DNA from 4 places in the Bradyrhizobium sp. AZCC 2262 genome. Region 2 is predicted to be linked to each of the others. Evidence: predicted binding sites of a transcription regulator. Region 2 holds the regulator's gene; each other region holds the start of a gene.

Region 1 (4,643 bases), 3.0 Mb from region 2:
CCGCCTTGCGATAGGTATCGTTGAGCACCGCAAGTTGCTGGTCTGGAAGGATGGATATGGCATTCGCCATCGGAATCACTGTGCCCAAGCGTTAAACAGAACAGGTGTTGAACAGAACGGGTGTGAGATAGAAAAAGGCCGGGTCGCTCGGACCCGGCCAGGCTCGTCTAGGCTATTGATCAGGACGCCTTCTTTTTACGCAATGCATCGACGAACTTGATCAATTCGATCGTGGCGTCCCAGTCCTTGGTCGTGGCCGGGTTGAAGCCCTTCTTCTGGCCGTCGGACAGGCGGTCGAACGCGGCCTTGTCCTTGGTCGGCGATTCCGTGAACGCCTTGGCAATCGCAGCCTTCAGGTCGGCCGGGAGGTCCGAATTATAGGCGTAGGGTCCGTTGATGATCGGGGCCGACTTGTGGATCATCCGGAAATCGTCCTTCTTCATCGCCGACCCGTCGGCGTTCTTCAGCATGCCCTTGTGCAGCATCTGGGCGAGCGTGGAATCATCGTCGTTGGTCCACTGATTGGCGGCGACGTCGACGGTGCCCTGCGACAGCGCCAGCATGGCGTTCTCATGGCTGCCGGTGAAGACGACCTTGCCGAAATACCCATCGGCGTCGGAGATGCCGAGCTTGTCGAGTTCGAAGCGCGGCACATTGTTGCCCGACGTCGAATTCGGATCGACCAGGCCGAGGTTCTTGCCCTTCAACTGATCGATATTCTTGTAAGCGCTCGACGCCTTGACGAAGAATACCGAGTAGTAGCCGGTCGAGCCGTCGGCATTGATGTCGTTGGCGAAGGCGTCGGTCTTGACGCCGGTCAGGCGGGCGCGGGCAAACGATGCCGAGCCGTAGCTGGCGATATGGATGTTGCCGGCGCGCTGGCCTTCGATCACGGCCGCGTAGTCGTTGGCAATGCGCAGCGTGACCTTCACGCCAAGCTCCTTGGAGAGATACGTGACGAATGGCGTCCAGCGCTCGGTAACGCCAGAGGCATTTTCGGCAGGCACCACGGCAAACGTCAGCTCCGGATATTTGCTCTTCCAATCCTGCGCCGAGGCGGAAGCGGTAAACGCCAGCGCGGCCGCGCTGGCAAGAACGATACGACGAGTGATCATGGTCAGCCCTCTTGTTGTGGTTACGCCTCTTCGCCGATTGCAGGTTTGCAGCCGGCTACCCTGTACAGAAATGAAAACTCAGGCCGCGGCGGCGGTGCCGAGCGCCGGAACGGCAGCATCGTCGGGCGCCGGCGCGGTGCCCATGACGTCGTTGGCTTCGAGATCGTAGAGTTCGCGCGCAATGTGATCCGTCAGCGTCTCGGGCGCACCGTCGAACACCACCCGCCCCGCTGCCATGCCGATCAGGCGGTCGCAGTAGTTCCGCGCCAGATCGAGCGAATGCAGGTTGCAGATCACGGTGATGCCGAAATGCTTGTTGATGCGCAGCAGCGCATCCATAACGATCCGCGTGTTGCGGGGATCGAGCGAGGCGATCGGCTCGTCGGCGAGAATGATGTCGGGTTCCTGAACCAGCGCGCGGGCGATCGCGACGCGCTGCTGCTGGCCGCCGGAAAGCTGGTCGGCGCGCTGGGCGGCGATAGCAGCCATATCGAACTGCTCCAGCGCCGACATCGCCAGCGCCCTGTCCTCTTGCGGCCAGAGCTGCGTCAGCGAGCGCCAGGACGGAATTTCCGCCAGCCGCCCCATCAGCACATTGGTGAGGACGTCGAGCCGGCCGACTAGATTGAATTGCTGAAAGATCATCGCGGAGCGCGCACGCCACTGCCGCAGATCCTTGCCGCGCAGTGCGGTCACGTCGACGCCTTCAAAGAGGATGCGTCCCTCCGATGGTTCGGCGAGACGGTTGATCATCCGAAGCAACGTGGACTTGCCGGCGCCGGACCGGCCGATGACGCCGACAAAGCTGCCGGGCTGAATCGAAAATGACGCATTATCCACCGCGGCTTTGGTGCCGAACCGGCACGTCAAACCTTCCACCACCAGCATGCAATGCTCCAACTGCGCAAACGTAGACCATCGCTAACGGCAGGGTTTAACAGTTGTGTGACACCGGTGCTGCGGTGCGGCGATCGTCCACACCCATGGCGACCGTCACGCGTCCGTCATGACACTGTCATCAAGCGCATCGAAGACGAGCGCGCATCCCCTCGACCTTCCCCTGTTGCTGATGGACGCGCAGATGGCCGGCAAAATGCTTTCCACCGAAACGACGATCGACCCCAGCGCATCTGTGCGGGAGAGCAAGCTCGGCGCCTACACCGAGGTCGGGGCTCGCACCATTCTGCTCGAGGTCACGATGGCCGATTACTCCTACGTCGTGAACGACGCGCAGATCACCTACACCACGATCGGAAAATTCTGTTCGGTCGCGGCCATGACGCGGATCAATCCGGGCAATCATCCGATGCACCGGGCCTCACAGGCGCATTTCACCTATCGCGCCAGCAGTTATTTTCCGGGCGAGAGCGATGATGCCGACTTCTTTGCATGGCGGCGCGAGCATCATGTCCGCATCGGCCATGACGTCTGGATCGGCCACGGCGCGGTCATTCTGCCCGGCCGCTCGATCGGCACCGGCGCCGTGGTCGCTGCCGGCGCGATCGTGACCAAGGACGTTCCCGCCTACACGATCGTGGGCGGTAACCCGGCGCGGCCACTCAAGCGGCGGTTTCCCGAATCCATCGCCGGCCGGCTCGCGCAGCTCGCATGGTGGGACTGGGACCATGAGACGCTTCGCCGCGCCCTGCCCGATTTCCGCAAGCTCGATGTCGAGGGCTTTCTCGAAAAATACGAATCGGCCGAAGTATCCGGCTATCCGCAATTCAACCAGAGTGCCGCATCGTGACCGAATCGTTCATCGAAGGTGGCCGGGCCCTGCTCGGCAACGAAATCGTCGAGACCTCGCTGCGGATCGCCGGCCGCGAGATCGTCGCCATGGGTACGGACAACAACCACAGCTCGCCCGGCATCGATGCCGTCGGCTTGCTGGTTCTGCCGGGCATTGTCGACCTGCATGGCGATGCCTTCGAGCGGCAGATGATGCCGCGCCCCGGCGTCGATTTTCCGATCGATGTGGCGCTCGTTGACAGCGACCGGCAGGCGGTCAGCAACGGGATCACGACCGTCTATCATGCCACGACCTGGTCGTGGGAGCCCGGCCTGCGCGGCGCCGACAATGCCAGGCGCTTGCTGGAAGCAATCGAGCAGTTGCGGCCGCAACTCGCCGCCGACACCCGCTTCCATTTGCGCCACGAAACCTACAATCTCGACGCGGAAAGCGAAATAATCGACTGGCTGTCGGAAGGACGCGTCGACCTGTTCGCGTTCAACGACCACATTGACTCGACCGTCGCCAACCTCGCCAAGCCACAGAGGCGCAGCCGAATGGTTGAGCGCACGGGTCTCACGAACGAGGCGTTCGATCGCCTGGTGGAAAGTGTGGTCTCCCGCAGCCACGACGTACCGGCGTCGATCAGCCGGCTGGCGCAAGCGGCGCGCGCGGCTGATGTCCGGATGCTCTCGCATGACGACGAGAGCCCGGCGATGCGACAGGCCTTTCGTGCGCAGGGTGTTGCCATCGCCGAATTTCCGGTCAACGAGGAAACCACCCGGGAGGCAGCCGAAGCCGGCGACTTCATCGTGTTCGGCGCACCCAATGTCGTGCGCGGCGGCAGCCACACCGGCTGGACCAAGGCCTCCGACATGATCGCCAAGGGCCTGTGTTCGGTGCTGGCGTCAGACTATTACTATCCGGCGCCGCTGCTGGCGGCCTTCCGGCTCGCAGCCGACGGGGTGCTGCCGCTGGCCGAGGCGTGGCAATTGATCTCGTCAGCGCCAGCGCGCGCTGCCGGCCTCGCCGATCGTGGCCTGCTCGCCGCGGGACAGCGGGCCGACATCATTCTCGTCGATGACACGGTGCCGTTGCGCCCGCGGGTCGTCGCGGTCATTGCAGCGGGACGTCTCGTGCATCTGACGGAGGCGAATCGCCTCGTCCATTCGTCCACAGCATCACGCAAGGCAGTTGCAGCCGCGTAAGGCGGCCCTATTCTGGCGCAATGGCAAATTACCCCCGTTACGCAATCTATTACACCGCCGCGGCGGGCAGCGCGCTCGACCGGTTCGGCGCGACCCTGCTCGGCTACGATGCCCATGGCGGCGACGACGTGCCTTTTCCGGATGGCATGATTCAGACAATTCCGGACTGGCGCGATCTGACGCATGACCCGCGCAAATACGGCTTTCACGCCACGCTGAAGGCGCCGATGGCGCTGGCTGACGGCAAGGCCGCGACACAGCTTGCCGCGGCATGCGAGTTGTTCGCCGATCTCGCCCGGCCTGTGCCGGTAATCCAGCCGGTCGTCGATTCGATCAGCGGATTCATCGCGGTGATTCCGGCCGAACCATCGGCAGAACTCGAACTGCTCGCCGCCGAAGCGACCAAGGCATTCGATCCGTTCCGTGCCCCCATTAGCCCGGAAGATCGCGCACGGCGCAATCCCGACAAGCTGACGCCGCAGCAGCGCGACTATCTCGACCGCTGGGGCTACCCTTACGTCTTCGAAGAGTTTCGCTTCCACATGACGCTGACGGGACGGCTTCCCGCAGAACGGCGCGAGCCGGTTGTAG
Region 2 (4,643 bases):
ATTTTGGCGATCATGGTGCTGCCGTTCATCACTGCGATCTCGGTCGACGTCTTCAAGACGGTGCCGCCAGTGCTGAAGGAGGCGGCCTATGGCGTCGGCTGCACCACCTGGGAAGTCGTCCGCAACGTCGTCATTCCCTACACGCGTGTCGGCGTGATCGGCGGCATCATGCTGGCACTCGGCCGCGCGCTCGGCGAGACCATGGCGGTGACCTTCATCATCGGCAACTCGTTCAAGATCCAGTCCTCGATCTTCGCGCCGGGCACCACGATCTCGGCGGCGATCGCCTCTGAATTCGCCGAGAGCGACGGCTTGCACCAGTCGGGCCTGATCCTGCTCGGCTTGCTGCTGTTCGTGCTGACGTTCTTCGTTCTCGCCGCCGCGAGGCTGATGCTGATGCGGCTGGAAAAGAAGGCGGGGAACTGAGATCATGAACCCGATTTACGTAGCCCGCCGCCGCAACAACATCATCATCAAGTTCCTCTGCCTGGGCGCCGCTTTGTTCGGCGTGACCTGGCTGGCGCTGATCCTGTTCACGCTGTTTTACAACGGCCTCTCCGGGCTCAACCTGGCCGTCTTCACCCAGGATACGCCGCCGCCGGGCTCGACCGATGGCGGCCTGCGCAACGCCATCATCGGCTCGATCATGATGACCGTGATCGGCGTCGGCATCGGCGCGCCGCTCGGCCTGTTCGCCGGCACGTATCTCGCCGAATACGGCAAGCACGACAAGCTCACCTCGGTGATCCGCTTCATCAACGACATCCTGCTGAGCGCGCCGTCGATCATCATCGGCCTGTTCATCTACGGCGCCATCGTGGTGCCGATGGGCGGCTTCTCGGCCTTCGCCGGCTGCCTGGCGCTCGCCGTGATCGTGATCCCCGTGGTGGTTCGCACCACCGAGGACATGCTGGGACTGGTGCCCAATCCGCTGCGCGAGGCGGCCTCCGCGCTCGGCCTGCCGCGTTCGCTGGTGATCCGGCGGATCGCCTATCGCGCCGCGCGGTCGGGCCTGATCACCGGCGTGCTGCTCGCGACCGCCCGCGTCGCCGGCGAGACCGCGCCGCTCTTGTTCACCGCGCTGTCGAACCAGTTCTTCAGCCTGAACCTGACCAAGACGATGGCGAACCTGCCGGTCACCATCAACAACTTCGTGCAGAGCCCCTATGTCTACTGGAAGCAGCTCGCCTGGAGCGGAGCCCTGCTGATCACGCTCACCGTATTGGCCTTGAACATTGGCGCGCGCATTCTTGGCGCCGAGAGGACATCCAAATGACCGATCTCTCCGTATCCGTGAGTAACGCGACCGGGCCCGTTCCGCAGGTGGCGCTGCCCGAGGCCGCGCCCAAGGTCACCGCCCGCGGCCTGAACTTTTACTATGGCGAGCACCATGCGCTGAAGAACATCAACCTGACGCTCGGCACCAACCGCGTCACCGCCTTCATCGGCCCGTCCGGCTGCGGCAAGTCCACGCTGCTGCGGATCTTCAACCGGATGTACGACCTCTACCCCGGCCAGAAGGCGACCGGCCAGTTGATGCTCGACCAGACCAACATCCTCGATTCCAAGCTCGATCTCAATTTGCTGCGGGCCCGCGTCGGCATGGTGTTCCAGAAGCCGACGCCGTTTCCGATGACGATCTACGAAAACATCGCCTTCGGCATCCGCCTCTATGAGAAGATCTCCAAGTCGGAGATGGATGGCCGGGTCGAGAAGGCGCTGCGCGGCGGCGCGCTGTGGAACGAGGTCAAGGACAAGCTGAATGCAAGCGGCCTGTCGCTGTCCGGCGGCCAGCAGCAGCGGCTCTGCATCGCGCGCACGGTCGCGGTGCGGCCCGAGGTGATCCTGTTCGACGAGCCTTGTTCCGCGCTGGACCCGATCTCGACCGCCAAGATCGAGGAGCTGATCCAGGAACTGGCGGAGGATTACACCATCGCCATCGTCACCCATAACATGCAGCAGGCGGCGCGCGTCTCGGACAAGACCGCCTTCATGTATCTCGGTGAGCTGATCGAGTTCGACGATACCAACAAGATTTTTACCTCGCCGAGCGATCGACGCACCCAGGACTACATCACCGGTCGGTTCGGCTAGAGCATGATCCGGAAAAGTGGAAACCGGTTTTCCGAAGAGATCATGCTCAAACAGCGAAATAAAATCATGATCCGGTTCAAACCGGATCCTGATTTGAGGAGATAGCACATGGCTTCTGAACACACCGCCAAGGCATTCGACAGCGACCTTCAGGAACTGACTCGCCTGGTTGCCGAGATGGGCGGCATGGTCGAGCGGATGATCACCGAATCCGTCGACGCGCTGGTCCGTCGCGACGTCGCGCTCGGCAAGCGTGTCGTCGCCACCGACGTCGAGATCGACCGTCTGCAGCATCTGATCGAGGAGCGCGCGGTGCTGACCATCGCGCGCCGCCAGCCGATGGCGATCGATCTGCGCGAGATCGTCGGCGCGATGCGGGTGGCCACCGATCTGGAGCGGATCGGCGACCTCGCCAAGAATATGGGCAAGCGCGTCGCGGCGCTGGAGAACGATTTCCAGCCCTTGAAGCTGATGCGCGGCCTTGAACACATGACCGACCTGGTGCTGTCGCAGGTCAAGTCGGTGCTGGACGCCTATGCGGCGCACGACCTGCCGGCGGCGATGGCGGTCTGGAAGGGCGACGAGGAAGTCGACGCCATCTGCACCTCGCTGTTCCGCGAACTGCTCACCTACATGATGGAAGACCCGCGCAACATCTCGTTCTGCATCCATTTGATGTTCTGTGCCAAGAACATCGAGCGGATCGGCGACCATGCCACCAACATCGCTGAAACCGTGTTCTACATGATCGAGGGACAGCAGATGCTCGACAAGCGCCCGAAGGGCGACATGACGAATTTTGCCACGACCGTACCGAACACTTGACACAGCGTTTTCAAGCGAAGTGGAGACCGGTTCGCATAGCAATCAAGTTTACGCAGATTGCGTAGACTTATCTGCGTGAAAACGCGTCAAACAGAAGAGGCGATAGCAGAATGAGCGCGCGCATTATGGTGGTCGAGGACGAGGAAGCGCTGACCACGCTGTTGCGCTACAACCTCGACGCCGAAGGCTATGATGTCGAAACCGTCGCCCGTGGCGATGACGCCGATACGCGGTTGAAGGAACGCATTCCCGATCTCGTCGTGCTCGACTGGATGCTGCCCGGGCTGTCGGGCATCGAGCTGTGCCGCCGCCTGCGGGCGCGGCCGGAGACCAAGCAGTTGCCGATCATCATGCTGACGGCGCGCGGCGAGGAGAGCGAGCGGGTGCGGGGCCTGGCGACCGGCGCCGACGATTACATCGTCAAGCCGTTCTCGGTGCCGGAGCTGCTGGCGCGGGTGAAGGGACTGCTGCGGCGGGCAAGCCCCGAGCGGCTCGCCACCGTGCTCACCTATGGCGACATCGAACTGGATCGTGAGAAAAGACGCGTCGCGCGTTCCGGCCGCCAGATCGATCTCGGCCCGACCGAGTATCGCTTGCTGGAATTTTTCCTGGAGCATCCCGGCCGCGTCTTCAGCCGCGAGCAATTGCTCGACAGCGTCTGGGGCCGCGACATCTATATCGACGAGCGCACCGTCGACGTCCACATCGGCCGCCTGCGCAAATTGCTCAACCCGGGCCGCGAGCAGGACCCGATCCGCACCGTGCGCGGCGCGGGATATGCGCTGGATGATCGGTTCGCGAAGGTGGAGTCGTAATAGCTCTATCGTTGTCCGCACATTGCATCGTCGTCCCCGCGAACGCGGAGACCCATAACCACCGATGTAATTTGTTGAAGAGAGCTGGAGCTCCAGCGTGACATAACCACGAACGCCGGTGGTTATGGGTCCCCGCTTTCGCAGGGACGACAACGTTGAGTTCGTAGTCCGGGTGAAGCGAAGCGCAACCCGGGAATCTAACCCATAGCGACATAGTCCCGGATTTCGCTTCGCTCCATCCGGGCTACGATAACCGCCTCTTACCGCGTCGGCTTCGGCTGATGCCTCCGCCGGTCGGCTGCCGGCTGATACGCGACGCGCGAGTGATGCGCGCAATAAGGCAGGCCCGAAAGCGCCTTGCCGCCGCAGAAGAAGAATTCCGGGCTCGAGGGATCACCGACCGGCCAGTGGCAGGTGGCTTCGTTCAGTTCGAGCAGCGACAGCCGCTGGCTCATCGGCACCACGTTATCGAAGGCGATCGGATCAGGCTCCATCTCGACCTCGAAGGCGTGCGCCAGCGCGGTGTTGCCGCGCGAGACCGGGCGTGAGACCCGCATCATCTGTTGCGCCGGGCGTGCCTTGCGCTGCCGTGGGGCTGCCGAGGAGGGGCTCTTGGCGCGGCCGGACAGGCCCAGCCGGTGCACTTTGCCGATCACTGCGTTTCGCGTCACATTTCCGAGTTCCGCGGCGATCTGGCTGGCCGATAATCCGGCTTCCCAGAGCTTCTTCAGCTGCTCGACGCGATCGTCGGACCAGGTCAATACCGTCATCGTATTCTTCCCTTCGCGTCGCGCCGGCCAACCCAGGGCAGCGCTGGCGATGTCATTCGTCTCAAAAATCCCTGCGGTCAGAATCCCTTAGCCCTCGCCGGGCGCAAAAATCGCGCCCGAACGTGTACGCTTACACAAA
Region 3 (4,643 bases), 3.1 Mb from region 2:
CGCATGCATGCGCCGCGTCTCGGTCTCGCGCGGCTCCAGGAACCGCAGCGGCTCGGGGATCGGCACCTGATAGACCAGTACCTGCCCTGCATGCAGCGGCGCTTCGGGAACCCGGTGACGGGTCTGGATCACGGTGGCGTCCGCCGTCGAAGTCGTGGTTGCGACGCCGGCCGTCTTGCCGAAGAACTTTCGGATCGAGATCGCGTTGGTGGTGTCGTCCGAACCCTGGTCGATCACTTTCAATACGTCCTGTGGCCCGAGGATCGCTGCCGTCACCTGCACGCCGCCGGTGCCCCAGCCGTAGGGCATCGGCATCTCGCGGCTGGCGAACGGCACCTGATAGCCGGGAATCGCGATCGCTTTGAGGATCGCGCGACGGATCATCCGCTTTGTCTGTTCGTCGAGATAGGCGAAGTTGTAAGCTGGCGCGTTCATTCGGCGGCCTCCCGCATCGGCGGCGTCTCGTTCGCCTCGGCAAACTCTTTGCGCAGCTTACGCAGCAGGCCGAGTTCGGACTGGAAATCGACGTAGTGCGGCAGTTTGAGATGCTCGACGAAGCCGGTCGCCTGCACGTTGTCCGAGTGCGACATCACGAATTCCTCGTCCTGGCCGGGCGCGATCACTTCCTCGCCAAGCTCGCGAGCGCGCAGGCTGCGATCGACCAGCGCCATCGACATGGTCTTGCGCTCGCTTTGCCCGAACGCCAGGCCATAGCCACGCGTAAAACACGGCGCCTCGGTCGCCGACCCCTTGAACTGGTTGACCATCTGGCATTCGGTCAGCGCGATCGAACCGAGCGGAACGGCAAAGCCGGCGTCCTCGGCCATGAATTCGACCTCCACCTCGCCGAAACGAATCTCGCCGGCAAAGGGATGGTTGCGGCCATATCCACGCTGCGAGGAATATCCGAGCGCCAGCAGAAAGCCTTCGTCCGCACGGGCCAGGTTTTGCAGGCGCAGATCGCGATCCGCCGGGAAATTGAGCGGCTCGCGCGTCAAATCGCCCACAGGGGCGTCGGCATCCGCCGACGGCGAAGGCTCGATCAGGCCGTCACGACCGAGAATGTCGGTCACGCGCGGGGTCGCTGCTGCGGAGGCATCTCCTGTCGCGGGAGCCTCGGGCGCGAACCCCTCGGCGAGTTGCGGATCGAGCAGGCGATGGGTGTAATCGAAGGTGGGACCGAGAATCTGCCCGCCCGGGATATCCTTGAACGTCGAGGAAACCCGGCGGCGCACCTGCATCGCGCCGGTGTCGACGGGTTCGGTTGCGCCAAAGCGCGGCAGCGTGGCGCGGAACGCGCGCACCAGGAAGATAGCCTCGATCAAATCGCCACGCGCTTGCTTGATGGCGAGCGCCGCGAGTTCGCGGTCGTACAGCGAGCCTTCGGTCATGACGCGGTCGACGCCGAGCGAAAGCTGCTCGGAGATCTGGGCCAGCGACAGTTCGGGTACGTCACGGTCGCCGCGCCGTTCATGCGCCAGCAGACGGTGGGCATTCTCGATGGCGCGCTCGCCTCCCTTGACGGCAACATACATGGTCAGCCTCCCCTCACGAGCCGCGTCGTGCGCGGTATGGCGACGATGGACTCGTCATGAACCAGCACGACATCGATGCCGCGCGGAAAAAGCGCGACGTTGATGGCAAGCCGCTCGAACAGATCCTGCGGCTGGATGGAAGCGCGCAGCGCCGCGGTGCCGTCGATGCCGGGCCCCCGTAGCTCGGCAACAGGGCCATCCGTCAGGCTTTCGACCTGCAGGATCAGCGTCGTCGAGCGGTCCGGATATTCATTGCTGCCAAACGCGAAGCGATCGAGCGTCGGCAGGCTCTGCGGATCGCCCATCAGCGCAAAACTCGCGATCGACGAATCCGCGACGACCGGCGCGCTGGTGTGGAACTTGAGCCATTTGGCAACGTCCGCCGTCGCCGACATCCGGCCGTCGAGCCAGACCGGCGTATCGTGGTCGAACAGGGTCAACGCTATGGCGGCCGTGCCGCGCATCATCCCGACCGGCGTGCCGGCTGCGGACGCGATACGTTGAACGCTGCCGGGGCGCGCCATCGCATCCATCACGGAGCGGAAGGTCGATTGCGCCGACAACACCTTGTCGGCAAATCCTGCGGGCAATTCGGCAACCGTCGCCATGTCAACCCTCACCCCGCACCAGTGTGTAGAAATCAACCCGCGTCGCTGCGGCCTCTGCGGACTTGCGGTTTCGCTTTTCGATCACCGCCGCACGCAGCGGCGCGACCACCTTGGCTTCAACTGCAGCTGCGAACTCGTCCGACTGCACCATGGCGTCGCACAGCGCGATCAGCTTCGCCTTGTGACGGTCGCGACCGAGCGTGTAGCCGAAGCCGATTTCTCCGGTCGAAAGCCGCACCGCGGCGCGCGAAACCGTGGCTTCGCCGAGGTTGAAGGGCGCGCCGTCGCCGCCGACGCGGCCGCGCACCATGACCAGGCCATTTTCAGGCTCGCGCAGGTTCTCATGCGCCGGCAACGCAATCGCCTCGAGATGACCGGCAATGGCCGTGGCCTCGAAGTGGGCCAGTACCGCCATCGCAGCCTTGCGCCGGGCTTGCCCGTGACTATCCTCGCCTGCCATCACATCGACCTTGCCTGAATCAAGTTGTCTATGATATTAGACAACTCGATACCGAAACGCCATGACGATTTCGTGACAATGAGGTGATTTTTCTCCAATGGCCGATATCGCCACATGAGCATTCAGGACACCGCATCCGGCGTCGCGCTGTGGCGGCAGGTTGCCGACGGCATCGAGCGCGGCATCGCCGACGGCCGCTTTGCCGCGGGCGAAAAGCTGCCGGGCGAGATGGAGATTGCCGAGACCTATCGGGTCAACCGCCATACCGTGCGCCGGGCGCTTGCCGCGCTCGCCGAACGCGGCCTGGTGCGCGCCGAGCGCGGCAGCGGCACCTATGTCGAGACCGGGCGCATCGCCTACCCCCTGCGCTCACGAACGCGGTTTTCCGAAATCGTCGGAGCCGGCGGCCGGGAGCCGCGCGGCCAATTCATCGACGCAACCGAAGAAGAAGCCACGCGCGAACTGGCGCGGGAGCTTGGGTTGAAGACCGGCGCGCCGCTGGTCCGGATCGAATCGGTGCGGCTCGCCGACCGCACGCCGATCTGCGTCAGCACCACCTGGCTTTCGGCCGAACGCTTCCCCGACGCCGGCAAGGTGTTCGCCAATGTGCGCTCGATGACCAAGCTGGTGGCGCATTACGGTATCCGGGATTTTCGTCGTGCGTCGACCCGGATTACCGCCGGTATCGTGGACGCAACCGACGCGGCGCGGCTGGACCTCGCGCTCGGACGTCCCGTGCTCGTGGTCGACAGCACCGACGTCGATACCGCTGGCGAGCCGCTGACAACCAAGCGTTCGCGCTTTGCTGCCGAACGTGTCGAGTTCCTGGTGGAGAGCAGTTTGTAGCGTGGGCAAAGCGAAGCGTGCCCACACCATTCTTGCATCCGTGCAGATCGATGGTGGGCGCGTCGCCAGCGCGCCTTTGCCCACTACGGACTACGGAACGATCAGGCGACCGCGCGCTGTCCGATGATGGCAAAGCGCAGCTTGCCCGAAATCCAGTCGATCGCGGCGACCGCGACCAGGATCATCAGGATCAGGAAAGAAACCTTCTGCCATTCCAGCACGCGGATCTGCTCGGCAAGCTGCAGGCCGATGCCGCCAGCACCGACGATACCGATGATGGTCGCCGAGCGGGTATTCGATTCGATGAAATAGAGCACCTGCCCCGCGATGACAGGCAGCACCTGCGGCATCAGGCCGAAGCGTATTTCGTGCAGCGCATTGCCGCCGGAGGCGCGGATGCCCTCGACCTGCTTCTTATCGGCGGCTTCGATCGCCTCGGAAAACAATTTGCCGAACGCGCCGAAGTCGGACAGCGCAATCGCCAGCACACCGGCGAACGGCCCGAGGCCGACGACGTTGATCCACACCAGCGCCCAGATCAGCGTATCGACACCGCGGATGGAATCGAGGAACCGGCGTACCGGGAAGCGAAGCAGGTTCGACGGAATGATGTTCCGCGCCGCCAGCAGGCTGACCGGCAACGCCGCCACGGCGGCCAAGGTCGTGCCGAGCAGCGCGATCGACAGCGTCTCACCGAGGGCTGCGAGATAGGCGGGCAGCGATGAGCCGGGATCCGGCGGGATCATCATCACCGCGATCCAGCCGAGCTGGCTCAGGCCCGACACCAGTTTGGCCGGCGAAAAACCGAGATCCACCACCCCGAACACGAAGATCGCGCACACAGCCAGAAGCATCGCCGGCATGGCGAGGCGCGCCGATGCAGGCCGATCGAAGACGTCAGGGTATTTGGTCCGGAGCGCGTCTGTATCCGGTTTCGGCAACTGGCTCATGCGCGAGCCTCCTTGCCGAACAGTTTTCCGCGCAGCCAGCCGGTCGTGATATCGATGACGAAGACAGTGACGATGATGGTGACGAGGATCGCGCTGACGTCGGAGTAATAGAACTTGCGGATCGCGACGACGAGCTCCTGCCCGATGCCGCCGGCGCCAACAAAGCCCATCACCGAGGCCTCGCGGACATTGATCTCAAAGCGCAACAGCGCGTAGCTGGCATAGCCGGCCGTGACCTGCGGCA
Region 4 (4,643 bases), 4.5 Mb from region 2:
CGAGCGTTTGGCAGGGAAAGGTGGGCTAATCAAGCCTCATTTGGTGGTTGCGGGGCGCGGTAACCAGTCCCATATCGGCAGCGGAAGGACGGCCTTCCCGGTTCACAGCATCATCCGCGGGGACGACCCTGCCTGTTTGGAGGGTTGTCATGGCCTGGATCACGCTGTTCATCGCCGGCCTCATGGAAGTGGGCTGGGCGATCGGCCTCAAATACACTGAAGGTTTTACACGGCTTGTTCCGTCGGTGCTGACACTGGCAGCCATGGCGGGGAGCATTATCCTGCTCGGTCTGGCGTTGAAGGAGCTACCGATCGGAACCGCCTACGCGGTATGGACCGGCATCGGCGCGGTCGGGACGGCGATCCTTGGCATCGCATTGTTCGGTGAACCGGCGACCGCGGCTCGCCTCGCCAGCATCGGGCTGATCGTGGCTGGCATTGTCGGGCTGAAGCTGGTCACCTGATCAGCGCAGCAGCACCACCGCCCAATAGGTCAGCGCCGCCACGATCGCGGAAGCCGGAATGGTGATCACCCAGGCATAGACGATCGAACTCGCCACGTTCCAGCGCACCGCCGAGACCCGCCGCGCCGCGCCGACGCCGACGATGGCGCCGGTAATGGTGTGGGTCGTGGATACGGGAACCCCGAGATAGGTCGCCATGAACAAGGTCGCCGCCCCGCCGGTCTCGGCGCAAAAGCCCTGCATCGGCGTCAGCTTCGTGATCCGCAGCCCCATGGTGCGGACGATCCGCCAGCCGCCCATCAGCGTGCCGAGGCCCATGGCGGCCTGACAGGAGATCACCACCCAGAACGGAATGCTAAAGTCTGCGCCGAGGTGGCCCTGCGAATAGAGCAGCACCGCGATGATACCCATGGTCTTCTGCGCGTCGTTGCCGCCATGGCCGAGCGAATAGAGCGATGCGGAGACAAATTGCAGGATGCGGAAGGCGCGGTCGACCGCGAACGGTGTCGAGCGCACCGACAGCCAGGACACGATCGCAACCAGCACCAGCGCCAGCAGGAAGCCGACCAGCGGCGACAGCACGATCGCCAGCAGCGTTTTCGACAGGCCGGTCCAGACCGCCGCCGAGATCCCGGCCTTCGCCATGCCCGCGCCGACCAGTCCGCCGATCAGCGCATGCGAACTGGACGACGGAATCCCGAGCGCCCAGGTGATCAGATTCCAGACGATGGCGCCCACCAGCGCCGCGAAGATCACGGTGGCGTCGACGACGCTCGGTTCAATGATGCCGGTGCCGATCGTATTGGCGACATGGAGCCCGAACACCATAAAGGCGATGAAATTGAAGAAGGCGGCCCAGATCACCGCATATTGCGGGCGCAGCACCCGCGTCGACACGATCGTTGCGATCGAATTGGCGGCGTCGTGCAGCCCGTTGAGGAAGTCAAACAGCAGCGCAACCGCGATCAGAAAGATCAGAATCGGAAGACCAAGCGAGGCGTCCACTGGATTGGCCCTGCCCTATACCTGTTCGATCACGATCGAGTTGATCTCGTTGGCAACGTCGTCGAAGCGATCGGACACTTTCTCGAGATGCTTGTAGATTTCGGCGCCGACGATGAAATCCATCGAGTTGCCGCCGCGATGCTTGAGAAACAGTTCCTTCAACCCGATGTCGTGGAGATCGTCGATGCGGCCCTCCAGCTTTCCGATCTCCTCGGTCATGGCGGTCAGCATCGCGACGTTGCTCCCGATCGACTGCATCAGCGGCAGCGCGCGACCGACCAGATTGGCGCACTCCACCAGCAGGGTCCCGATTTCGCGCATCGGCGGCTCGAACGTGCGAACCTCGAACAGCACCACTGCCTTCGCGGTCTGCTGCATCTGATCGATCGCGTCGTCCATCGCCGTGATCAGGTTCTTGATGTCGCCGCGGTCGAACGGGGTGATGAAAGTGCGTCGGACCGCCGTCAGCACCTCGCGCGTAATGCCGTCGGCGTCATTTTCGAACTGGTTGACGCGCTGGCAGAACACCGGCGTCTCGTCGCCGCCGCGCAGCATGTCCTGCAGCGCTAGCGCCCCCTGCACGACCGTCTGGGCGTGTCGAGCAAACAGGTCAAAAAACCGCTCCTCCTTGGGCAAAAAGGCACGAAACCAGCGCAGCATGGGTATTTTTCCGTCGTTCAGAAACGGCCGCCCAGGCGACCTGTCACGAAACTGTCATAGACCATTCGAGGGGAAAACGCGCCACAGGGTGACCCGGGAACCGGGTCATCCACCGCTTTGTGGGGTCTAAAACTGCGCCAAAACCGGCTGTTTTACAGGGATCGGCGGAAATAATGCGCGATCTCGCCGATCACGCCGCGACGGAAGGTCAGCACGCATGCGACGAAGATGACGCCCTGGATCACCGTCACCCACTGCCCGAACCCGGCCAGATATTGCTGCATGGCAATGATGACGAAGGCGCCGACGACCGGGCCAAAGACGGTGCCGAGGCCGCCGACCAGCGTCATCAGCACGATTTCTCCGGACATCGTCCAGTGCACGTCGGTGAGCGAGGCATTCTGCGCCACGAACACCTTTAGCGAACCGGCAAAGCCCGCGAGCGTGCCGGAGAGGATGAAGGCGAGCAGCTTGTACTGGTCGGTCTTGTAGCCGAGCGAGATCGCACGCGGCTCGTTCTCGCGGATCGCCTTTAGCACCTCGCCGAACGGCGAGTTGATGGTGCGGTAGATCAGGAGGAAGCCGCCGAGGAAACCGGCCAGCACGACGTAGTAAAGCACTGTGGGCTTGGCGAGATTGAAGATCCCGAACAGATAACCCTGCGGAATACCCTGAATGCCATCTTCACCATGGGTAAACGGCGCCTGCAGGTAGATGAAGAACAGGAGCTGCGACAGCGCGAGCGTGATCATCGAGAAGTAGATGCCCTGCCGGCGAATGGAGATGAAGCCGGTCACGACCGAAAGCGCGGCAGCGCCGGCGATACCGACCAGAATTCCGAGTTCGGGCGATACACCCCACACCTTCAGCGCATGCGCCGTGCAGTAGCCCGCGGTGCCCAAGAACATCGCGTGGCCGAACGACAGCAGGCCGCCATAGCCGATCAGCACGTTGAAGGCGCAGGCGAGCAGCGCGAAGCACAGGGCCTGCATCACGAAGAACGGGTAGATGCCGGTCAGCGGCACCAGCCCCAGCAGCACCGCCATCGCCGCGAATACGATCATTTCGTCGCGCATCGCGCGCGGCGTTACCGGCAGTGTGTCGTCAGTCAATGCGCTCATGTCAGGCCGCCCGTCCGGTCAGTCCCGTTGGCTTTATCAGCAACACCAGCACCATCAGGACGAACACCACGGTGTTGGAAGCCTCGGGATAAAAATACTTCGTCAGTCCTTCGATCACGCCGAGTGCAAATCCGGTGATGATCGATCCCATGATCGATCCCATGCCGCCGATCACCACCACCGCGAACACCACGATGATCAGGTCGGCGCCCATCAGCGGCCGCACCTGGTTGATCGGCGCGGACAGCACGCCCGCCAGCGCCGCCAGGCCGACGCCGAGCCCGTAGGTCAGCGTGATCATCCGGGGCACGTTGATGCCGAACGCGCGCACCAGGGTCGGGTTTTCGGTGGCGGCGCGCAGATTGGCGCCAAGCCGCGTCTTTTCGATCAGGTACCAGGTGGCAATGCAGACCACGAGCGAGAAGATGACCACCCAGCCGCGATAGACCGGCAGGAACATGAAGCCGAGATTCATGCCGCCCTGCAGGCCGCGCCAGTCGCCGATCTGTGGGTAATCGGGAATCGCATAGGGCAGCCCGGACGAGCCGAAATAATTCTGGAACACGCCTTGCACGATCAGCGCGATGCCGAAGGTCAGCAATAGCCCATAGAGGTGGTCGAGGCCGGCCAGCCATTGCAGCATGGTCCGCTCCAGGATCATGCCGAAGATGCCGACCAGGATGGGAGCGATCAGCAGCGCCCACCAATATCCGATGCCGGTCAGGCTCAGGAGGAAATATGCGCAGAACGCGCCCATCATGTAGAGCGCGCCATGGGCGAAATTGATGATGTTGAGCATGCCGAAGATCACGGCGAGCCCGAGACTGAGCAGCGCGTAGAACGATCCGTTGATCAGTCCCACCAAAAGCTGGGCGTATAGAGCTTGCATCGGTTTCGCACTCAATCTCGTTTAAGACGCGGAATCGCGCTAGGACGCGAGGGGCGGCCCGCCGGCACGGCGCCGACGGGCCATCATTGTTACTTCTTTACCAGCGGACAGGCGCTTTCCGAAAGCGGCCGGAAGGCCTGCTCGCCAGGGGTGGTTCCGATCAGCTTGTAATAGTCCCACGGTCCCCTGGATTCCGCGGGCTTCTTGACTTCGAACAGGTAGGCCGGATGAATCTTGCGGCCGTCAGCGCGGATCGAGCCCTTGCCGAACAGCGCATCGTCGGTCGGCAATTCCTTCATTTTGGCGACAACCTTGGCGCCGTCATGCGGATTGCCGCCCATCGCCTCGAGCGTCTTGAAATAGTGGATCAGGCCCGAATACACGCCGGCCTGCACCATGGACGGCATCGCCTTGTTCTTCATGCGCTCGGAGAAGCGCTTGGAAAACGCGCGGGTGCCGTCGTTCAGGTCCCAGTAGAAGGTTTCGGTAAAGCTGAGGCCCTGC

Evidence for each region. Region 2 encodes PhoB, which activates phosphate uptake and scavenging genes when phosphate is short. Its sites were predicted from a motif close to TGTCATNNANCTGTCAT; they were not measured.
Region 1: the regulator PhoB is predicted to act here: its motif matches at 2,118-2,134, upstream of phnC (phosphonate ABC transporter ATP-binding protein).
Region 3: the regulator PhoB is predicted to act here: its motif matches at 2,665-2,681, upstream of phnF (phosphonate metabolism transcriptional regulator PhnF).
Region 4: the regulator PhoB is predicted to act here: its motif matches at 2,171-2,187, upstream of V1283_RS14080 (DUF47 domain-containing protein).

Annotation. Positions count from the first base shown of each region.
Region 1 is NZ_JAZHRT010000001.1:4,410,406-4,415,048, forward strand. It holds gene phnE (phosphonate ABC transporter, permease protein PhnE) at 1-70, opposite strand, end outside; gene phnD (phosphonate ABC transporter substrate-binding protein) at 180-1,115, opposite strand; gene phnC (phosphonate ABC transporter ATP-binding protein) at 1,194-2,003, opposite strand; gene V1283_RS21095 (transferase hexapeptide repeat family protein) at 2,197-2,862, shown strand; gene V1283_RS21100 (alpha-D-ribose 1-methylphosphonate 5-triphosphate diphosphatase) at 2,859-4,052, shown strand; gene V1283_RS21105 (DUF1045 domain-containing protein) at 4,073-4,643, shown strand, end outside.
Region 2 is NZ_JAZHRT010000001.1:7,457,054-7,461,696, reverse strand. It holds gene pstC (phosphate ABC transporter permease subunit PstC) at 1-426, shown strand, start outside; gene pstA (phosphate ABC transporter permease PstA) at 431-1,276, shown strand; gene pstB (phosphate ABC transporter ATP-binding protein PstB) at 1,273-2,094, shown strand; gene phoU (phosphate signaling complex protein PhoU) at 2,203-2,919, shown strand; gene phoB (phosphate regulon transcriptional regulator PhoB) at 3,030-3,734, shown strand; gene V1283_RS35060 (GcrA family cell cycle regulator) at 3,995-4,504, opposite strand.
Region 3 is NZ_JAZHRT010000001.1:4,405,196-4,409,838, forward strand. It holds gene V1283_RS21050 (alpha-D-ribose 1-methylphosphonate 5-phosphate C-P-lyase PhnJ) at 1-435, opposite strand, end outside; gene V1283_RS21055 (carbon-phosphorus lyase complex subunit PhnI) at 432-1,535, opposite strand; gene phnH (phosphonate C-P lyase system protein PhnH) at 1,538-2,143, opposite strand; gene phnG (phosphonate C-P lyase system protein PhnG) at 2,145-2,558, opposite strand; gene phnF (phosphonate metabolism transcriptional regulator PhnF) at 2,718-3,449, shown strand; gene phnE (phosphonate ABC transporter, permease protein PhnE) at 3,551-4,399, opposite strand; gene phnE (phosphonate ABC transporter, permease protein PhnE) at 4,396-4,643, opposite strand, start outside.
Region 4 is NZ_JAZHRT010000001.1:2,999,392-3,004,034, reverse strand. It holds gene sugE (quaternary ammonium compound efflux SMR transporter SugE) at 150-464, shown strand; gene V1283_RS14085 (inorganic phosphate transporter) at 465-1,469, opposite strand; gene V1283_RS14080 (DUF47 domain-containing protein) at 1,485-2,129, opposite strand; gene V1283_RS14075 (branched-chain amino acid ABC transporter permease) at 2,282-3,250, opposite strand; gene V1283_RS14070 (branched-chain amino acid ABC transporter permease) at 3,252-4,139, opposite strand; gene V1283_RS14065 (ABC transporter substrate-binding protein) at 4,229-4,643, opposite strand, start outside.